DNA from 4 places in the Oceanisphaera sediminis genome. Region 1 is predicted to be linked to each of the others. Evidence: predicted binding sites of a transcription regulator. Region 1 holds the regulator's gene; each other region holds the start of a gene.
The links. Region 1 encodes sigma-54, which starts transcription at its own class of promoters, with help from an activator protein. Its sites were predicted from a motif close to TGGCACNGTTTTNGCTT; they were not measured.

Region 1 (4,212 bases):
GACGGTGATGCTGGACTGTGGCCTGGGCGTGGCGGTGGCCGATGCTCACCCGCTGGTGCTGCGACAGGCCGACTATGTTACCCGCATCGACGGCGGCCGAGGCGCGGTGCGCGAAGTATGCGACCTGCTGCTTGAGGCGCGGGGCGAGCTGGAACAGGCCAGGGGCATGAGCCTGTGAGCCGCCAGATCTGGTGGTTTGGTGGCCTGTTTCTGGTCGCGCTGGTCTGCTGGCAGTGGTTTCGGCCGGTCACCGATGCCCCGGTCAATCAGCAGGATTATCAGCCGGATTTTATTGCCAAAAACCTGCGCAGCGTGCAATACAACCAGCTGGGTCTGCCCTACCGCGGACTGGATGCGGAATATGCGGAGTACTACCAACCGCTGGCCATGACCCTGATGGAAAAACCTGTTATCTTGCTCTATTCGCCCGATGGCCAGCCCCAATGGCGGCTGAGCGGTGACGAGGGCATGCTCAACACCAATGATAACGCGGTACTGAACGGCACCGTGGTCGGCCGGGGGCTGCAACCGGATGCCCTGGTGAGAACCCTGACCACCGAATATCTGGAACTGGATTTTATTAAGAATCAGCTGCGATCCAACCGGAACGTACAACTGAACAGCCCCACTTATCAGGCCCAGGGCCAGGGGCTGCTGGGCAAGCTTGATCAACAAACGGTGGAATTACTGCATGAAACCCGGGCAACCTACTTTACTCCTTAGCATCGGTGGCCTGCTGGCCCTCGGCCTGAGTCTGGCCGAGGCCAAAGAGGCAGACTTCAACCAGCCGGTGACCATCGATGCCGGTCGTCAGCTGGTGGAGCTGGTCGACAACAAGGTCACCTTCAGCGATCGGGTCGTGGTCAAACAAGGCACCATGGATGTGCAGGCCGACAAACTGGTGGTGATCCGCAACGACCAGGGCCTGCAATCGATGACCGCCCACGGCGCACCGGCCACCTACTATCAGGTGCTCGACAGCGGCCAGCCGGTCAAGGCCGAGGCCCGGGAAATCCACTACGATATGAAGGCACGCACCATCACCCTGCTGAAGGAAGCGAAGCTCACGCAAAACGACAATATCGTGACCGGCTACCGAATCCGCTACCATATCGACAAGGAGCAGATGGAAGCCGAAAGCCAGGGCGGAAAAGACCGCGTCACCACCATTTTTCTGCCCGAACAACTGCAGGACATAAATAAAAAAGAGACGCAGAACTGATCATGGCAACACTGAAAGCCCGCGGGCTGCAGAAAAGTTACAAGGGCCGCCAGGTGGTGGCCGATGTCAGCCTGACCGTCAACACCGGTCAGATCGTCGGCCTGCTCGGTCCCAACGGCGCCGGCAAGACCACCTCCTTCTACATGATAGTGGGCCTGGTACAGCGCGATGCCGGCAGCATCACCATCGACGAACAGGACATCAGCCATGAGCCCATGCATGTGCGAGCCCGGGCCGGTATCGGTTACCTGCCCCAGGAAGCGTCCATTTTTCGGCGCCTGAGCGTGGCCGACAACCTGATGGCGGTGCTCGAAACCCGCCAGGATCTGGATGCCGCCGGCCGCGACGAAAAAATGGAGCAGTTGCTGGAAGAGTTCAATATCACTCATATCCGCGACAGCGCCGGCATGAGCCTGTCCGGTGGCGAGCGCCGCCGGGTGGAAATAGCCCGGGCGCTGGCGGCCGATCCGCGTTTCATTCTGCTGGATGAGCCCTTCGCCGGGGTCGATCCCATCTCGGTGATCGATATCAAGAAAATCATCCTGCACCTGCGTGATCGCGGCCTGGGCGTGCTGATTACCGACCATAACGTGCGTGAGACCCTCGATGTCTGCGAACGGGCCTACATTGTCAGCCACGGTCATCGTATCGCCGCCGGCACACCGACCGAAATACTCGCGAACGAGCAGGTCAAGAAAGTCTATCTTGGTGAACAATTCAGCCTCTGAGCTGGCCCGCTGAAGACCCATGCGGTTGACATAGAAGGACTTTTCTACAATGAAGCCAACTCTTCAGTTACGTCTGGGGCAGCAACTGACCATGACCCCCCAGCTGCAACAGGCCATTCGCCTGCTGCAGCTGTCGAGCCTGGAGCTGCAGCAGGAAATTCAGCTGGCCCTGGAAAACAATCCCCTGCTGGAGCAGGAAGAGCCGGACAGCATAGAAGTGGCCGACGGTGGCAGCGACGAGCAAATGGCTGCCGATACCTCCATGGAGCAAAGCCAGCTGTCCGACGAACTGCCGATGGACACTCATTGGGATGATATCTATACCGCCTCCTCCGGCAGCAGTGGTAACGGCGGCCTGCCCGAAGGAATGGAAGATACCGTCTATCAGGGAGAAACCACCGAAACGCTGCAGGATTACCTGCTGTGGCAGATGCAGCTGACCCCCTTTAGTGAAACCGATCAGGCCATCGCCCTGGCCATTATCGACGCCATCGATGACGCCGGTTATCTGACCCAGGATCTGGAAGATATCCTCGCCGCCGTCTCCGGTGGCGACCAGGAAATCGAGGCAGACGAGGTGGAAGCGGTGTTGAAGCGCATTCAGCACTTCGACCCTGTCGGCGTCGCCGCCCGCAGCGTGCAGGAATGCCTGCGCATTCAACTCGAGCACTTTCCCGCCGACACTCCCTGGCTGAACGAGGCCCGTCTGGTGCTTGAGCAACACATGGATCTGCTCGGCAACCGGGACTATCGCACCCTGCAACGTAAAACCAGGCTGAAGGAAGAAGAACTCAGGGATGTGCTGGCCCTGATCCAGCAGCTGGAGCCCAGGCCCGGCAACAGCGTGATTCAGAGCAGTTCCGAGTACGTGATCCCGGATGTGGTGGTGACCAAACGCCAGGACGTCTGGGTTGCCGAACTCAATCATGACGCCATGCCCAAGGTACGGCTGAATCAGACCTACGCCGCCATGGCGCGCCAGCCCAGAAACAGTGAAGACGGCCAGTTTATTCGTAACCATTTGCAGGATGCCAAATGGTTTATCAAGAGCCTGGAAAGCCGAAATGAGACCTTGCTCAAGGTTGCCAATTGTATTGTTGAACAACAACAGGCATTCTTTGAGTACGGGCCCGAGGCCATGAAGCCGATGGTGCTGAATGATGTGGCCGAAGCGGTGGAAATGCACGAATCCACCATCTCCCGAGTGACCACGCAGAAATTCATGCATACCCCCAGAGGGGTGTTCGAGCTGAAGTATTTTTTCTCCAGCCATGTGGGTACCGACAGTGGCGGAGAATGTTCGTCGACGGCAATTCGCGCCCTGATCAGGAAACTGGTCGGTGCGGAAAACCCGGCCAAGCCACTGAGCGACAGTAAAATTGCCCAGTTGCTGGCCGAACAGGGGATACAGGTGGCCAGGCGGACCATCGCCAAGTACCGGGAGTCGCTGGCCATCCCCCCTTCCAATCAGCGTAAGCGCCTGATGTAAAGGCAGATCTAGAAGGAAGACGATATGCAAATAAATCTGACTGGACACCATGTAGAAGTCACCGATTCCCTGCGTGACTATGTGAACAGCAAGTTTGCCCGACTGGAGCGTCACTTCGACAACATCACCAATGTACACGTCGTCCTCACCCTGGAAAAATTGCAGCAGGTGGCCGAAGCCAAAATGCATCTCAGCGGCGGTGAAATTTTTGCCAACGCCCAACATGACGACATGTACGCCGCCATCGATGGCTTGATCGACAAGCTCGATCGCCAGATCATCAAACACAAAGAGAAGCTCAAGCAAAAATAACCATGGAAGTCGCCGACATACTGAGCAGGGACTGCACCCGCAGTGCAGTCCCCTGCACGAGCAAAAAACGAGCTCTCGAAATCATCAGCGAGCTGGCCGCCCTGCATCTCGATATCAGCAGCCAGCAGCTGTTCGACTGCCTGCTGGCCCGGGAAAAAATGGGCAGCACCGGCATCGGCAACGGTATTGCCATTCCCCATGGCCGTATCAGCAATGACAACCAGGCGACGGCGGTGCTACTCACCTTTGCCGAGCCGGTGGAGTTTGATGCCATTGACAATCAGCCCGTAGGCCTGGTATTCGCCCTGCTGGTACCGGAACAAGAATGTAAGCAGCATCTCAAGACGCTGTCATTGATTGCCGAAAAGCTCAGCAACAAACAGGTCTGCAAGCAGTTGCGCCAGGCCGGCAGCGATGACGAGCTCTATCACATCATGGTGTCTTCCTGAGGAGAACAATAT
Region 2 (4,212 bases), on a different contig from region 1:
GCATCGCCAGGAGGAGGGCTGGGTAGGGGTGTCGTTTGCGTGGTCGAATAAATGCGACCCTACGACGCCTCGCCCCTTCCGCTCTGCCGTTAAAACGGCAGCCAGGGGCTGTTGAAGAATTTAGCCAGCCAGCCGCGGGTCTGGGTATTGGCAAAGTCGCCGGTGCCGCCGTAATAGATGCGGGCGTTGGCCACCCGGGTCGACTCCACCCGGTTGTCGGCACCAATATCCTGCGGCCGTATCATGCCGCTGATGCGCACGTATTCTTCGCCGGTGTTCAGCATGATCCACTTTTCGCCCTGCACCAGCAGGTTACCGTTGTCCAGCACCTGAGCCACGCTAACGGTAATGCTGCCCTGCAGGCTGTTGCTCTGGTTGGTGTTGGCCTGGCCGTCGAATTCGTTGCTGCTCGACATGGACGCCTGCAGCGGGTAGCCGCCGACGTTGACCGGCGCACCTCCGAGACTGAGCGGATTGATGTTCACGCTGGAGTCTTTGCCCTGCTGGGTGGTGGCTCGCTTCTGGGCTCGGGTCGACTCGGCCAGGTCGACGGTAATGATGTCGCCCACCCGGTGCGCCTTGATGTCGGAATACAGGCTGTTGGCGTAGTTGTCTCTGAAGATGCCACCGTTGGGCTCCAGCTGCTGCTCGTTCAGGCTGGGGATCACCGGCGCAAAGGCGGGATCATCCGGCTTGGGAGTATAAGGGGTGCTGGTGCAGGCCGACAGGCCGCCAACACACAAAACCAGCAGACCGAACCTCGCCGTTATGCTACGCATGACTCTCCATTGGTTAACATGATTCCTGTTTAACATGATTCCTGCTTAACATGCCCGATTACAGCTGCTGATTGACATAGGCCATCATTTCATCGACCGACGAGATCACCTTGGAGTTCATCTCGTATACCCGCTGCGCCTGGATCAGGTTGACCAGCTCTTCGGTCACGTTGACGTTGGAGGTTTCCAGCATGCCCTGCTTGATGGTGCCGTAACCGTCGGCACCGGCAATGCCCTGCAGTGGCGCACCGCTGGACTGGGTTGCCAGGTAGAGGTTTTCTCCTTTGGGCTGCAGGCCGGACGGGTTGGCAAAGTCGGTCAGCGTCAGCTGGCCAATCACCTGGGATTCGGCCTGACCGGCCAGCTGTACCGATACCTCACCGTTGGTGCCCACGCTGATGCTTTGGGCATTGCCGGGAATCTGCATTTCCGGCAGCAAGGGATAGCCATTGCCGGGGGTCACGATAATGCCTTCGTCGTTGAGCGCAAACTGACCGTTACGGGTGTAGCCGGTGGTACCGTCTGGCAGCATCACCTCGAAGAAGCCCCGGCCATCAATCATCACATCCAGGGCGTTGTCGGTAGTTTGCACGCTGCCCTGGGTAAAGGTTTTCTGGGTAGCCACCACCTTGCTGCCCGCCCCCAGCATAAGACCGGAGGGCAAGTTGGTGTCGGCGGTGGCGCGACCACCCGGCTGGTGCACGTTCTGATACAGCAGGTCTTCGAAGATGGCCCGGCCTTTCTTGAAACCAACGGTGCTGGCGTTGGCCAGGTTGTTGGAGGTAACCGAAATATTGGTCTGCTGGGCATCGAGGCCGGTTTTGCTAATCCATAATGCGGGGTTCATCGCAATCTCCTTTAGATGCGCAGCAACTGTGCGTGGGCTTTATCATTCTCTTCGGCGTGGCTCATCATCTTCATCTGGGTTTCAAAACGCCGCTGCAGATCGATCAGGTGGGTCATTTCGGCCACCGGGTTGACGTTGCTGCCTTCCAGCGCACCGGCAATCAGCTGCACCTGCGCCGACGGTGCCTCGGCCTGACCGTCTTTGCGACGAAAGAGACCATCCAGTCCTTTTTCGATATCGCCGTGTTCGGGCAGCACCGTCTTGATGCGTTGCAGTTCGGCACCGCCGTCGGCCGGCTCGCCTTCCAGCCGGGCAAAGATGGTGCCGTCTTTGTTGATTTCCATTTTTTCCAGCGGCAGCGGCAGAAAAATGGGCCCGCCGTTGTCGTCCAGCACGTTGAGGCCGTTGCTGGTTTGCAGCATGCCCTCGGGCGTCACCTGCAAATTGCCGAAACGGGTGTAAGCCTCGGTGCCGTCTTTGGACTCCACCGCCAGCCAGCCGTCGCCGGACACGGCAACGTCAAGATCCCGACCCGTGGTCTGAATGGGACCGGAGGCAAAACTTTGCCCCGGCCGCTCGGCCATGGCAAATACCCGGCTGGGCAAGCCTTCGCCAAAGGCCTGCATGGCCCGGGCCTGCTCCATATCGGCCTTGAAACCGGTGGTATTGGCGTTGGCCAGGTTGTTGGCTCGCAGGGCCACACTGTGCATGTTTTCTTTGGCGCCAGACATGGCGATATAAAGCAAATGATCCATTTCAGCTCCGTCGACGCTGTTGCCGAATAAGTACTGAGTGATGCTGAACGTCAGCTATTGTACCAATTACATTACAGAGTTATCTGCAAAATTGGTGCCATTAAACATAGTGAGGGGTAAAGCGAGAGGCGTGAGGGGGTTGAGACAAAAGCTCAACAATCGGTGTTAAACAACCCAACACCGATTGTTTCTATCAGAACAAAATTTACCGACTATCTGTGGTCCAAAAGCCACAGGCCACATAGGGGAGTCAGACTTTTCTTTGTCTGCCTCCCTCACTCTTCACGCCTTACCCCTCACGATTTAGGTTACCGGATCTGCAATATGGTCTGCTGCAGTGTGCTGTTCACTTCCAGCGCCCGGGAGTTGGCCTGGAAGTTACGCTGGGCGGTGATCAGGTCTACCAGCTCGGTGGTCAGGTTGGTATTGGATTGCTCCAGCGCCGCCACGCTGACCTTGCCGAAAATACCGGTATTGGGCTGACCGGTAACCGCCTCGCCCGACAGCAACGATTCACGCCATTGGGTATCACCAACCTGGGTCAGGCCCTGATCGTTCGGGAAGCGCGCCATGGCTACGATGCCCAAGTTTTCGGTACTGCCGTTGCTGTAGGTCGCCTGCACCAAGCCGTCTGCACCAACATCCACCTTGGTCAGGCGGCCGACGGTGGTGCCGTCCTGGCTGGATTGAGTGACTTCGAAGGGGCCGGAGTTCAGGGTGGCAGAGTCTATTTTAACGTCCAACGTCTGAGCCGGATTAGAACCGTTACTAAAATTCAAAGGCTCGGTTGTCAGAGGATCTGGTGTTTTTGACAGCAACTGACCACCCGTATCAAATTGCAGCTCTTGAGTATTGATTACCGGTACACTGGTAGGGTCGGGCAGAGGTGGTACATCGGTGGTACCCAAGGCATTTTTACCATCTACATAGACAAACATCTGCCATTTGTTTTCGCCGGGCGCCGCTGTATCGTCTTTCACGAAATACTGGGTCATGGTGTGAGTATCCCCCAGAGAGTCGTACACCGTCATAGAGGTCGACGAGGTATAAGTTGCAGAATCTGTAGGATCAAAATCGGCGACCGTTAGGGAATCGGCCTTGACCGGCAGATTGACACCGGTCTTGATCTCAGTCGTCGCCTGAGGATCACCGGCCTTGTCGGGGATCCGCAGTGGCTGGGTGGTGTTCAGGCCCAGACCGGACGGGGTACCGTCCTCGTTGGCGGCATAGGTTTGCAGGTAGTTGCCCTGAGAGTTGGTAACAAAGCCCTGATCGTTGAGGCGAAAGGCACCGGCACGGGTAAAAGTACGATCGAGCGAGCCGAGTTCGTTGGACATCACGAAGAAGCCGCTGCCGTTGATGGCCATGTCCAGCGAGTTGTTGGTGAACTGCAGTGCGCCCTGGTGAAACTGTTGGGCCACCGAGGCGGTTTGCACACCGCTGCCGGTACTGGTTTTGGAGTTGGAAAAAATGGAGTTGGCGTACACGTCGGCAAATTCGGCGCGGGACTCTTTAAAGCCAATGGTATTGACGTTGGCAATGTTATTGGCGGTCACGTCCAGGTCTTTCTGGGACGCATTCACACCGCTCAGGGCAATATTAAAAGACATTAATGTTCTCCTTACGCCGCTTTACGGCCAGCTATTTCGAGTACCTGATTCAGGGGAATGCCCCCAAGACCAGCAAGATTCACCAGGGTTGGGCTGTTGGCACTGCCTAAGGTCACGCTGTCGACCCGGCCAAAGGCCAGGGCGTTTAGGTCTTCACGCTGATTGTCAATCAGGCCGCTGACCTTGATTTTGTAGCGGCCCTCGGGAGCCGGCTCCCCCTT
Region 3 (4,212 bases), on a different contig from region 1:
CAGAAACTGGACCTGCACCTCCCCCTGCTCCATTTTCACCTGAATTCGAAGACCGCCCAGATTCGACGGATCAAGACGAATTTCCGCCTCCTGCAGATTCTGGCTCACCATCACCTGTACCTGTTGCGACAGCTGTTTTGCGCTTTGTTCCGGTGCGCCTTGCTGCAGCGTGACCACCCGATCCGCTAACACCGGGCGCTCGGCTGTAGAGCCTGTCTGAATGCCATCCCGGTTCACCACCGCCAGACCGGCATCATGACTAACGGGACCCTGGTTCATCGCCGGCGCCCCTTCGCCACCAGACTGGCTCGACAACAGGGAGGCCGGCGCAGGTTCAGGCATGTTCGAGGCGGTGCTCACCGGCTTCGCCTGGCTTTCCTGTTCACCATCGCCCTCGGCGAGATCAACCGACGGCAAGGCGTTGCCGTTATCGTCGGTATTCATCGGCGAGCCGGCCCGCAAGTCGGGTTGCGACCAACGGCGACCATGTTCTATTTGCGCCAGCCATTCGGGGGGGCGAGCCGAGGTGGCCTCTTGTTGCCGCACCGCCACGGCATCTTTATTTGCCAGCGAGTCCGCCGTCTGAGAGTTTGCCGTGTCTCTGCGCGTATCAGCCGGGGGGACCTCCACGGTTATCTTTGGCCGACTTGCCGCGGGCACTGTTTCGCTCTGCCGGCTTGACTCGCTCCGCGAGGCGGCTGACGCCGCCGTCGCCTCGGCGGTGGTGCGCTCGGCCTGCTTCTGTACCGCACGGCCTTCGACTTCATCAAGCGCAACAACGTCGGGGTTCTCGACCGCTTGAGGAGCAGTCACTACCGGCTCCCGCGCACCTGTAACCGGTGCTGCTGCCTGGCCTGAAGCCCCTTCGAAGACGGCAGGGCCAGCCTTGGGGGTCTGCTCTGGCGAACGTGCGTCGAGCGCTTGCCGGTCGGCTTTCGTCGCCGTTGCCGGTGGCAATGGACTGCCGCTTTCCTGCCGGGAAGACGAGGCTGGCGCTGTTGTGGTTGTCGAACGACCCGCGTCGGTTAACGACTCGACGCCAGACCGACGCCGGCTGTCGGTGGCGTCAATCACAGCCCCCTTCGCCGCGTCCTTCACCGTGTCACTGCCTTCGGCTTCAGCTTCGTTTCCTGTCTCTGCTTTCGCAGCCGGTACGGTATCGATATCGGAAAGCAGCACCGCACCGGCAGTGGTTTTCGTCGATGTCGGCATCGATGCCGGGCGTATCGGTGCGTCACCGGCAGTGTCGTCGGTGGAACGCTCACCGGCCGGAGCGGACTCGGCTGCCATATTGCTCGGCGCCGAGATTGGCGTCGTCGGTAGGGTTGCCGACAAAGAAGAAAGCGAGGGGGCAGGCTCGGAGCTGTTCTCCGGCTTCGCGTCGCGATTATCCGCCGTCTCTTCCTGCGATGAAGAGGTTGCAGCCGACGCTACACTTTCATCCTGCACATCGGCTTCTAAAGCGGCGATATCAACGTCATCCGGCAGCGCTTCGGCAGCCGGCTGCCGAGGGTTGGCCGTCGCCGGTGTGGCACTTTTTCCGGAGTCGGTCTGCTGCATCAGCACATCGGCAAACCGGCCGGACTTCCCGCTGTTATCACCCTCGGTGACGCCAGCGCCCGTTTCCGTGCCGGCCTGAACCCGCATAGACATGATGTTCATGGTCATGATGAAGTGATCCCCGTAAATCCTGCGGCTGTGCCGTCTGTCATCGAATCGACGTCATAGCTTATGCAAAGAACGCACCAGTTACGCAAGATCACAGCGGCAAGTGCAAGATACTCGGCAAACAAACACTAAAGACTTTTTTTGTGAAACCGGTAGATGGCAAGGTTATCGAGCATTTTCTGCTCCTGACGGGCGCTTTCCAGCCGCTGTCGCTCGGCGTCCCGCTCCATCAGCTTGTCGATCGCCTGCTTGCGGGTGCGTACCGCCATCCAGGCGCTGCGGCTTTGCTCCAGCTGTTGCCTGGCCTGCTGCAAGCCCTGCTGTTGCTGTTGCTGAGACAATTCCAGCTTGTCGATAAAGCCCTGAAAGTGCCCGAACTGGTGGGCGCTGAGGCCTTGTTGGCCGCGGCTTTGAAATTCCTGACTGTAATGACGCTGATACTGGCTCAGGGTCTGCTGCTGTTGTTCCAGCTGTTGCAACTGCAACTGGGCCGCGCCCAGCTCGGCCGCCGCCTTGCGTTCCTGACCATCGAGCTGATCCAGCAACAACCGTAATGCCCGACTCATCAACCGGCTCTCAACAGCGGTTTGCTGATGGTTTCAAGATCGGTCAGGCACATGGGAAACTCCACCACGTCTTTCATGCTCTGGGTCAAAAAGTGATCCAGCCGGGGGCGAACATGAATCGCCATGTCCAGCCGGGGATCGGCGCCGGACTGATAGGCGCCGAGGTTGATCAAGTCGTGATTCTGCTGATAGAGGGCATAGGCCTGCTTGACCGCACGCGCCTGCTGCTGATGGGCATCGGTGGTCACCGCCGTCATTACCCGGCTGATCGACTTTTCGATATCGATGGCCGGATAATGGCCGCTGTCGGCCAATTGACGCGACAGCACGATGTGACCATCGAGAATGGCCCGGGCCGCATCGGCAATGGGGTCCTGCAGATCGTCCCCTTCGGTCAGTACGGTGAAGAAGGCGGTGATGCTGCCCTGGCCTTCGGCGCCGTTACCCGCTCGCTCCACCAGCGCCGGCAGGCGGGCAAACACCGAGGGCGGATAGCCCTTGCTGGCCGGGGGCTCGCCAACCGCCAGCGCAATTTCCCGCTGGGCCTGGGCATAGCGGGTCAGGGAGTCCATCAGCAGCAGCACGTTGAGTCCCTGATCGCGAAAGTATTCCGCCAGCGTCAACGCCGTTTCACAGCCCTTGAGTCGCATCAGCGGCGAGGCATCGGCCGGGGCCGCCACCACCACGGATCGGGCGCGCCCCTCTTCGCCGAGAATCACATCGATGAACTCTTTGACCTCCCGGCCCCGTTCACCAATCAGCCCCACTATCACCACATCGGCCTTGGCGCCGCGGGTCATCATGCCCAACAGCACACTCTTGCCGACGCCTGAGCCGGCAAACAGCCCCATGCGCTGACCCCGCCCCACGGTCAACAGGGCATTAATGGCGCGCACGCCCACGTCCATCGGTGCTTCGATGGGTTTGCGCGCCATCGGGTTAAGCCGTTGGGCGGTAAAATCGGCGGTATTGCTGGTGACGATGGGCCCCAGGCCGTCCAGCGGCTGGCCGATGCCGTCGATCACCCGCCCCAGCAACTCCATGCCTACTGGTACCCCGGCGCCTTGCCCCACCGGCGTGACGCGGGCGCCGGGAATCACGCCTTTGAGCGATTCACTGGGCATCAGAAACAGCCGGTCGTCGGCAAAACCGACCACTTCGGCGTCCATTTCACCAAACATCGTCTGAATCTTGCACTGACTGCCGACGGCGGCGGTACAGCCCACCGCCTCCAGCGTAAGGCCAACCACCCGGGTCAGCTTGCCGCTGGCCGCCATGGCCGGCATCAAGCCCCTGGCCTGATAAGCCGCCAGCCGCTCAGGGAGTGTCATGGAAACGAATCCAGTTGGCCTTGATGAAGTTGGCCATCAGCTCGTCAATACGCAGTGCCAGGCTCACATCCAGCTCGGATAACGCGGTTTTTACCCGCACATCGCCCCGGACCAGATCCGGCTCGCTCACCAGTTCCCACCGTCGCTGACGGCGGCTCTTTTCGTCGAAATGCTGCTCGATAATGGCCATATCGTCCGGGTGCAGAAACAGGGTCACGTCTCCCTCATGCCCGGGCAAGGCCGCCACCGCTTCACGCACCGTGGCCAGCAACAACTGCGGCGAGGTAGTCGCTTCGGTCTTGAGCAGATTACGGGCCAGCTCCTGCGCCAGGGTGACCAGACTTTGCTCTACCACCTGATCTATCTGCGCCAGCGGTGCCTGCAACTGTTCAAGCAGCTGCTGCCACTGCTGCTGCTGCTGTTCTATTTGCTGCTGCCCTTCGGCCAGCCCCTGTTCCAGCCCCTGCTTGAGACCGGCCTCGTGGCCCTGTTGCAGCCCGGTGAGGCGCCCCTCTTCCTGCCCGGCGACCAGGCCTTCTTGTTTGCCCTGTTCAAAGCCTTCTTCGTAGGCGGCCTGACGAATGGCCTCCAGCGCCTCGGCGGTCAGCGGCTCGGGCTCGGGTTCCGCTATCGGCTCGGGATCGGCC
Region 4 (4,212 bases), on a different contig from region 1:
CCACGCCCTGCATGATGGCGGTGCCATCCATGTTGATGGTGGCACCCAGCGGCACGGTAAAGGCGGCCACCTTGTTGTCTACCCCCATGCGGCGGGTCGCGGTCTCCATGGTCACCGGAATGGTGGCGTTGGAGGAGGCGGTGGAAAAGGCGAACATCACCGCATCTTCCATTTTCTTGAGGAAGGTCAGCGGATTCAGGCCGGTAAAGACCCGGAACATGACGGAGTAGGTCACCAGACCATGCAGCAGCAGGGTACCGGCCAGCACCAGGAAATACTCCAGCAGGTTGACGATGGCATCCAGTCCCAGGCTGGTAAACAGCTGGGCCATCAGGCAGAAGACGCCAAAGGGCGCCACGTTCATCAGCAGCGTCACCAGCTTCATGATGACCTCGTTGAAGTCATTGAACAGGGCGGCAATGCGCTCGCCCGGTTTGCCGGCCAGGCTGATGGCGATGCCGAACAGTACCGCAAACACGATGATCTGCAGGGTGTTGCCCTCGGCCATCGAATTGATGGGGTTGGTGGGGAACATGCCGACAATCACCTGGCCCAGGCTGGGCGCTTCCTTGGCGGCGAAGGTGGTGGCGCTGGTCAGGTCGACGCCGTCACCGGGTTTGAACAGGTTGCCCATCAACAGCGCCAGGGTGATGGCGATGGCGGTGGTGACCAGATAAAACGCCAGTGTCTTGCCCCCGAGGCGTCCCAGGGTGGAAAGGTCTTTCAGTGAGCTGGTGCCGCAGACCAAAGACACGAAAATCAACGGTACCACCAGCATCTTGAGGCTGGCGATAAAGATTTCGCCACCCACCTGCAGCAGACCATTGACGATATATTCCTGCACGAAGGTGACGTCGGCCAGCAGGGTACGGAAGATAAAGCCGGCCACAATACCCAGGCTCATGCCCAGCAGGACCTTGCCGGTCAGCGACATTTTTTTCTTGTCGGTAGTCATCAGATGGATTCTCCTTATCCGATATAAGGGAGCAAAACGGTGGCATCAAGGATGCCCTGAGGTGAGGTTTGGAGCCTCTGATTCGTCACACCGAGCGGGTCGGGTGTGGCGGAGCGGCGCGCAGAATGCCATTTTTTTGTCTTGGCGTGAAGTTTTCTGCTTTGTGAGTGCTCATTGATTCTCTTTTTTACTACTGAAATCAAACTTTGTGTGAGATCATGCTGATAGTCCGAATCGCAACAGGCGCCACCTTTACATTAAGGTAGCGCCTGCTGTGAAAGACGTGATGGTCTTATATCAATCTGTAAAACTAACGGGTCTGTTTAGCTGCCCGGTAAAGGTCGAACGAAGGGTCAACTCCACCGACACGCTGCAAGCACCTCCATGTGGCGCTCAGCACATGACGTCCTGTCATGTGATGGTCGCTGAAGTAGAACCCTTCATCCGCCCCTCTGCTGCGGCGTCGCCTGTGGGAGGTGACTCTGTTGCCTCTCGTGTCCGGTTCTAAAATAGATCATATCTTTATTTAGATTGGGATGACTCAGTCGTTGAAGGTGGCGGCAATCTTGTGGATGCTGAGATCGGCACCGTTGAACTCCTGCTCTTCGGTCAGACGAATACCCACCAGCAGCTTGATGCTGCCGTACACCAGCAGGCCGCCCAACAGGGCCACCAGGATACCGGCGGCGGTGCCCAGCAGCTGAGAGAGAATGCTGACGCCGCCCAGGCCACCCAGTGCCTGCTGGCCAAAAATACCGGCGGCAATGCCACCCCAAGCGCCGCAAATGCCGTGCAGCGGCCAGACACCCAGCACATCGTCGATCTTCAACTTGTTCTGCTGCAGGGTAAACAGCCACACGAACAGGCCGCCGGCGATCATGCCCACCACCAGGGCTCCGATGGGGTGCATCAGATCCGAGCCGGCACACACCGCCACCAGGCCGGCCAACGGACCGTTATGGATGAAGCCCGGGTCATTCTTGCCCAGGATCAGCGCGGCGATAATGCCACCGACCATGGCCATCATGGAGTTCAGTGCCACCAGGCCGGAAATGCCGTCCAGAGTCTGGGCCGACATCACGTTGAAGCCGAACCAGCCGATGGACAGTATCCAGGCGCCGAGGGCCAGAAAGGGAATGTTGGACGGCGGAAAGGCCACCAGCTTGCCGTTGCGGTAACGACCCCGGCGTACACCCAGCAGCAATACCGCCACCAGGGCTATCCAGCCGCCAACGCCATGCACCACCACAGAGCCGGCAAAGTCATGAAAGGGCGCGCCGAAGGTGTTTTCCAGCCAGGCTTGCAGGCCGAAGTTGCCGTTCCAGGCGATGCCTTCGAAAAACGGATAGACCAGGGCCACCGACAGCGATGACGCGCACAGAATGGGCCAGAATTTGGCCCGCTCGGCGATGCCGCCGGAAACGATGGCGGGAATGGCGGCGGCAAAGGTCATCAGAAAGAAGAACTTGACCAGCTCGTAGCCCTGACCGGCAGACAGGGTTTCGGCGTCCTGAAAGAAGGTGACGCCATAGGCCACCCAGTAGCCGACAAAGAAGTAGGCGACGGCGGAAAAGCCGAAGTCGGTCATGATCTTGGCCAGGGCGTTGACCTGGTTCTTGTGGCGCACCGTGCCCACTTCGAGAAAGGCGAAGCCGGCGTGCATGGCAAACACCATGACAGACCCCATCAGAATAAACAGGGTGTTGGCACTCTGTGCCAGGGTGTCGATGGCGGTACTGATACTGTCCATGAATCTCTTCTCCTTCATGCTCCGTGGTGGTGCAGGTGTTGCATTACTATGGTGCAATGCCGTTGTTGCCTGGCCAGAATAGTGCGAGGTGTCGTGTGATGTCGCTCACATAAAATAACAGGCATTAATCATGCCAAAGTGTAAGGGCCAATAGTCGAGTCAGGATGATTGAGTCGCCCGGTGTTCGTGGTCGAACGGGGTTGAGACAAGGAGGGTTATTATGCTTGTGAAGAAGAGCCGGCGGGTTTTCGTTGCGGAATTTCCTCTATTTCCACGATTTTGGAGCGGCTCATCACCACCTTCCAGCGCTGAATAACCGGCGGCTTCTGGCCCTGTATTTCGCGGGTGACCAGGTTGATCAGATAGCGTTTTTCCACCGATTGGCGGGACACCTGCCCCTCGTTCAACTGATAGACATGATGCGAGCCCTTTTCCATCAGCTTGGACAGCAGACTCAAGTCCAGCTGCAGTACTTCGCGTGTCTGCTCGTAGCCACTCAGAAAACGGGTGGGCAACATGCGGGAGTGGCTGCCATAGTGCATGATCACCTCTTCCCGCTGGCTGATGGTGGCGCGCCGGGCGGCCAGAATATCGTCATCCAGTCGCGAGCTGCGCCGGTAGTCGAACCACTCCAGCTGGCGGCCCACCAGTTGGGTGCTGTGCACATCAAAATACTGTCGTCGCCATTTGGGGCGCCCCTTGCGCAGCCAGCGCCACAGGGTGTTGCGCAAGTCGTCCTTGAACAGTTCACGCAGAGCATAAAGTAGGGCCAGGGCGAAAATCACCATCAGCGAGATACCGCCCAGGGTTTCGCGCACCTCGTAGGCGGCCAGCGACACCGAGGTCATCACCACGGCGGTGACCCCGGCCTTGAGCAGCTTCTGCTCGCCGCCACCCAGCTCCCGGGTTTTCTCCTTGAGCGTTACCGGATATTCGATCAATCTGCGCAGCAGCCGCATCTTGTTGGAGATGCGCGACAGCGCCTCCGTGGTGTGGCTGGAATTATATTGCTGCCGTTCACGATGCCGGCGTTCGATATCACACACTTCCAGCAGCAGTGACTTGGTGGTCTTGTAGTCGCCGTTGCGGGGCAGATGGGCGACCAGCGACAACAGCCGCTGCTCGGTAAACCAGGACAGATAGTTGTCGATATTGGCGTAGTACTTGAGCAGGGTCTGATCGGTGGGCACATTGCGGCGCAGGCGGCGCAGAATATCCTGGGCCAGGGCGATCACCTCTTCTATCGCCTCCTGGCCGGCGCCGTCTTTTTCGTTACGCAGCTTGTGACAGGACTGCTCCAGCCCCACCACGTACTGATAGGCATAGAGGCTGAGGCTGAGCCGGTATTGCTCGGTGGTGAGCTTGCCCCGGCGGGCCAGTCGGCTGTGTACCAGTGGCAGCAGCGGCTGGTCACTGAAATAGGTGCGCTGTACCTGAATGGCGCTGTGGTAAAACTCTTCTTCCGGCACTACATTGGTGTTCAGCCCCAGTTCGCCGGGAATAAAGA

Region 2: a site for sigma-54 is predicted at 2,465-2,481, ahead of ABD827_RS12320 (flagellar basal body rod protein FlgF). Genes of this name have one in related genera too.
Region 3: a site for sigma-54 is predicted at 1,732-1,748, ahead of ABD827_RS12165 (flagellar hook-length control protein FliK). Genes of this name have one in related genera too.
Region 4: a site for sigma-54 is predicted at 2,825-2,841, ahead of ABD827_RS09360 (ammonium transporter). Genes of this name have one in related genera too.

The regions. Positions count from the first base shown of each region.
Region 1 covers NZ_BAABDS010000038.1:49,102-53,313, reverse strand. The annotation lists gene kdsC (3-deoxy-manno-octulosonate-8-phosphatase KdsC) at 1-178, shown strand, start outside; gene lptC (LPS export ABC transporter periplasmic protein LptC) at 175-723, shown strand; gene lptA (lipopolysaccharide transport periplasmic protein LptA) at 692-1,222, shown strand; gene lptB (LPS export ABC transporter ATP-binding protein) at 1,225-1,950, shown strand; gene ABD827_RS12695 (RNA polymerase factor sigma-54) at 2,000-3,439, shown strand; gene hpf (ribosome hibernation promoting factor) at 3,464-3,751, shown strand; gene ptsN (PTS IIA-like nitrogen regulatory protein PtsN) at 3,754-4,200, shown strand; gene rapZ (RNase adapter RapZ) at 4,211-4,212, shown strand, end outside.
Region 2 covers NZ_BAABDS010000036.1:236,298-240,509, forward strand. The annotation lists gene flgH (flagellar basal body L-ring protein FlgH) at 90-770, opposite strand; gene flgG (flagellar basal-body rod protein FlgG) at 838-1,626, opposite strand; gene ABD827_RS12320 (flagellar basal body rod protein FlgF) at 1,638-2,381, opposite strand; gene flgE (flagellar hook protein FlgE) at 2,690-3,991, opposite strand; gene ABD827_RS12330 (flagellar hook assembly protein FlgD) at 4,003-4,212, opposite strand, start outside.
Region 3 covers NZ_BAABDS010000036.1:200,690-204,901, forward strand. The annotation lists gene ABD827_RS12165 (flagellar hook-length control protein FliK) at 1-1,668, opposite strand, end outside; gene fliJ (flagellar export protein FliJ) at 1,797-2,234, opposite strand; gene fliI (flagellar protein export ATPase FliI) at 2,234-3,565, opposite strand; gene fliH (flagellar assembly protein FliH) at 3,552-4,212, opposite strand, start outside.
Region 4 covers NZ_BAABDS010000027.1:58,066-62,277, reverse strand. The annotation lists gene ABD827_RS09365 (dicarboxylate/amino acid:cation symporter) at 1-955, opposite strand, end outside; gene ABD827_RS09360 (ammonium transporter) at 1,497-2,705, opposite strand; gene ABD827_RS09355 (hypothetical protein) at 2,924-4,212, opposite strand, start outside.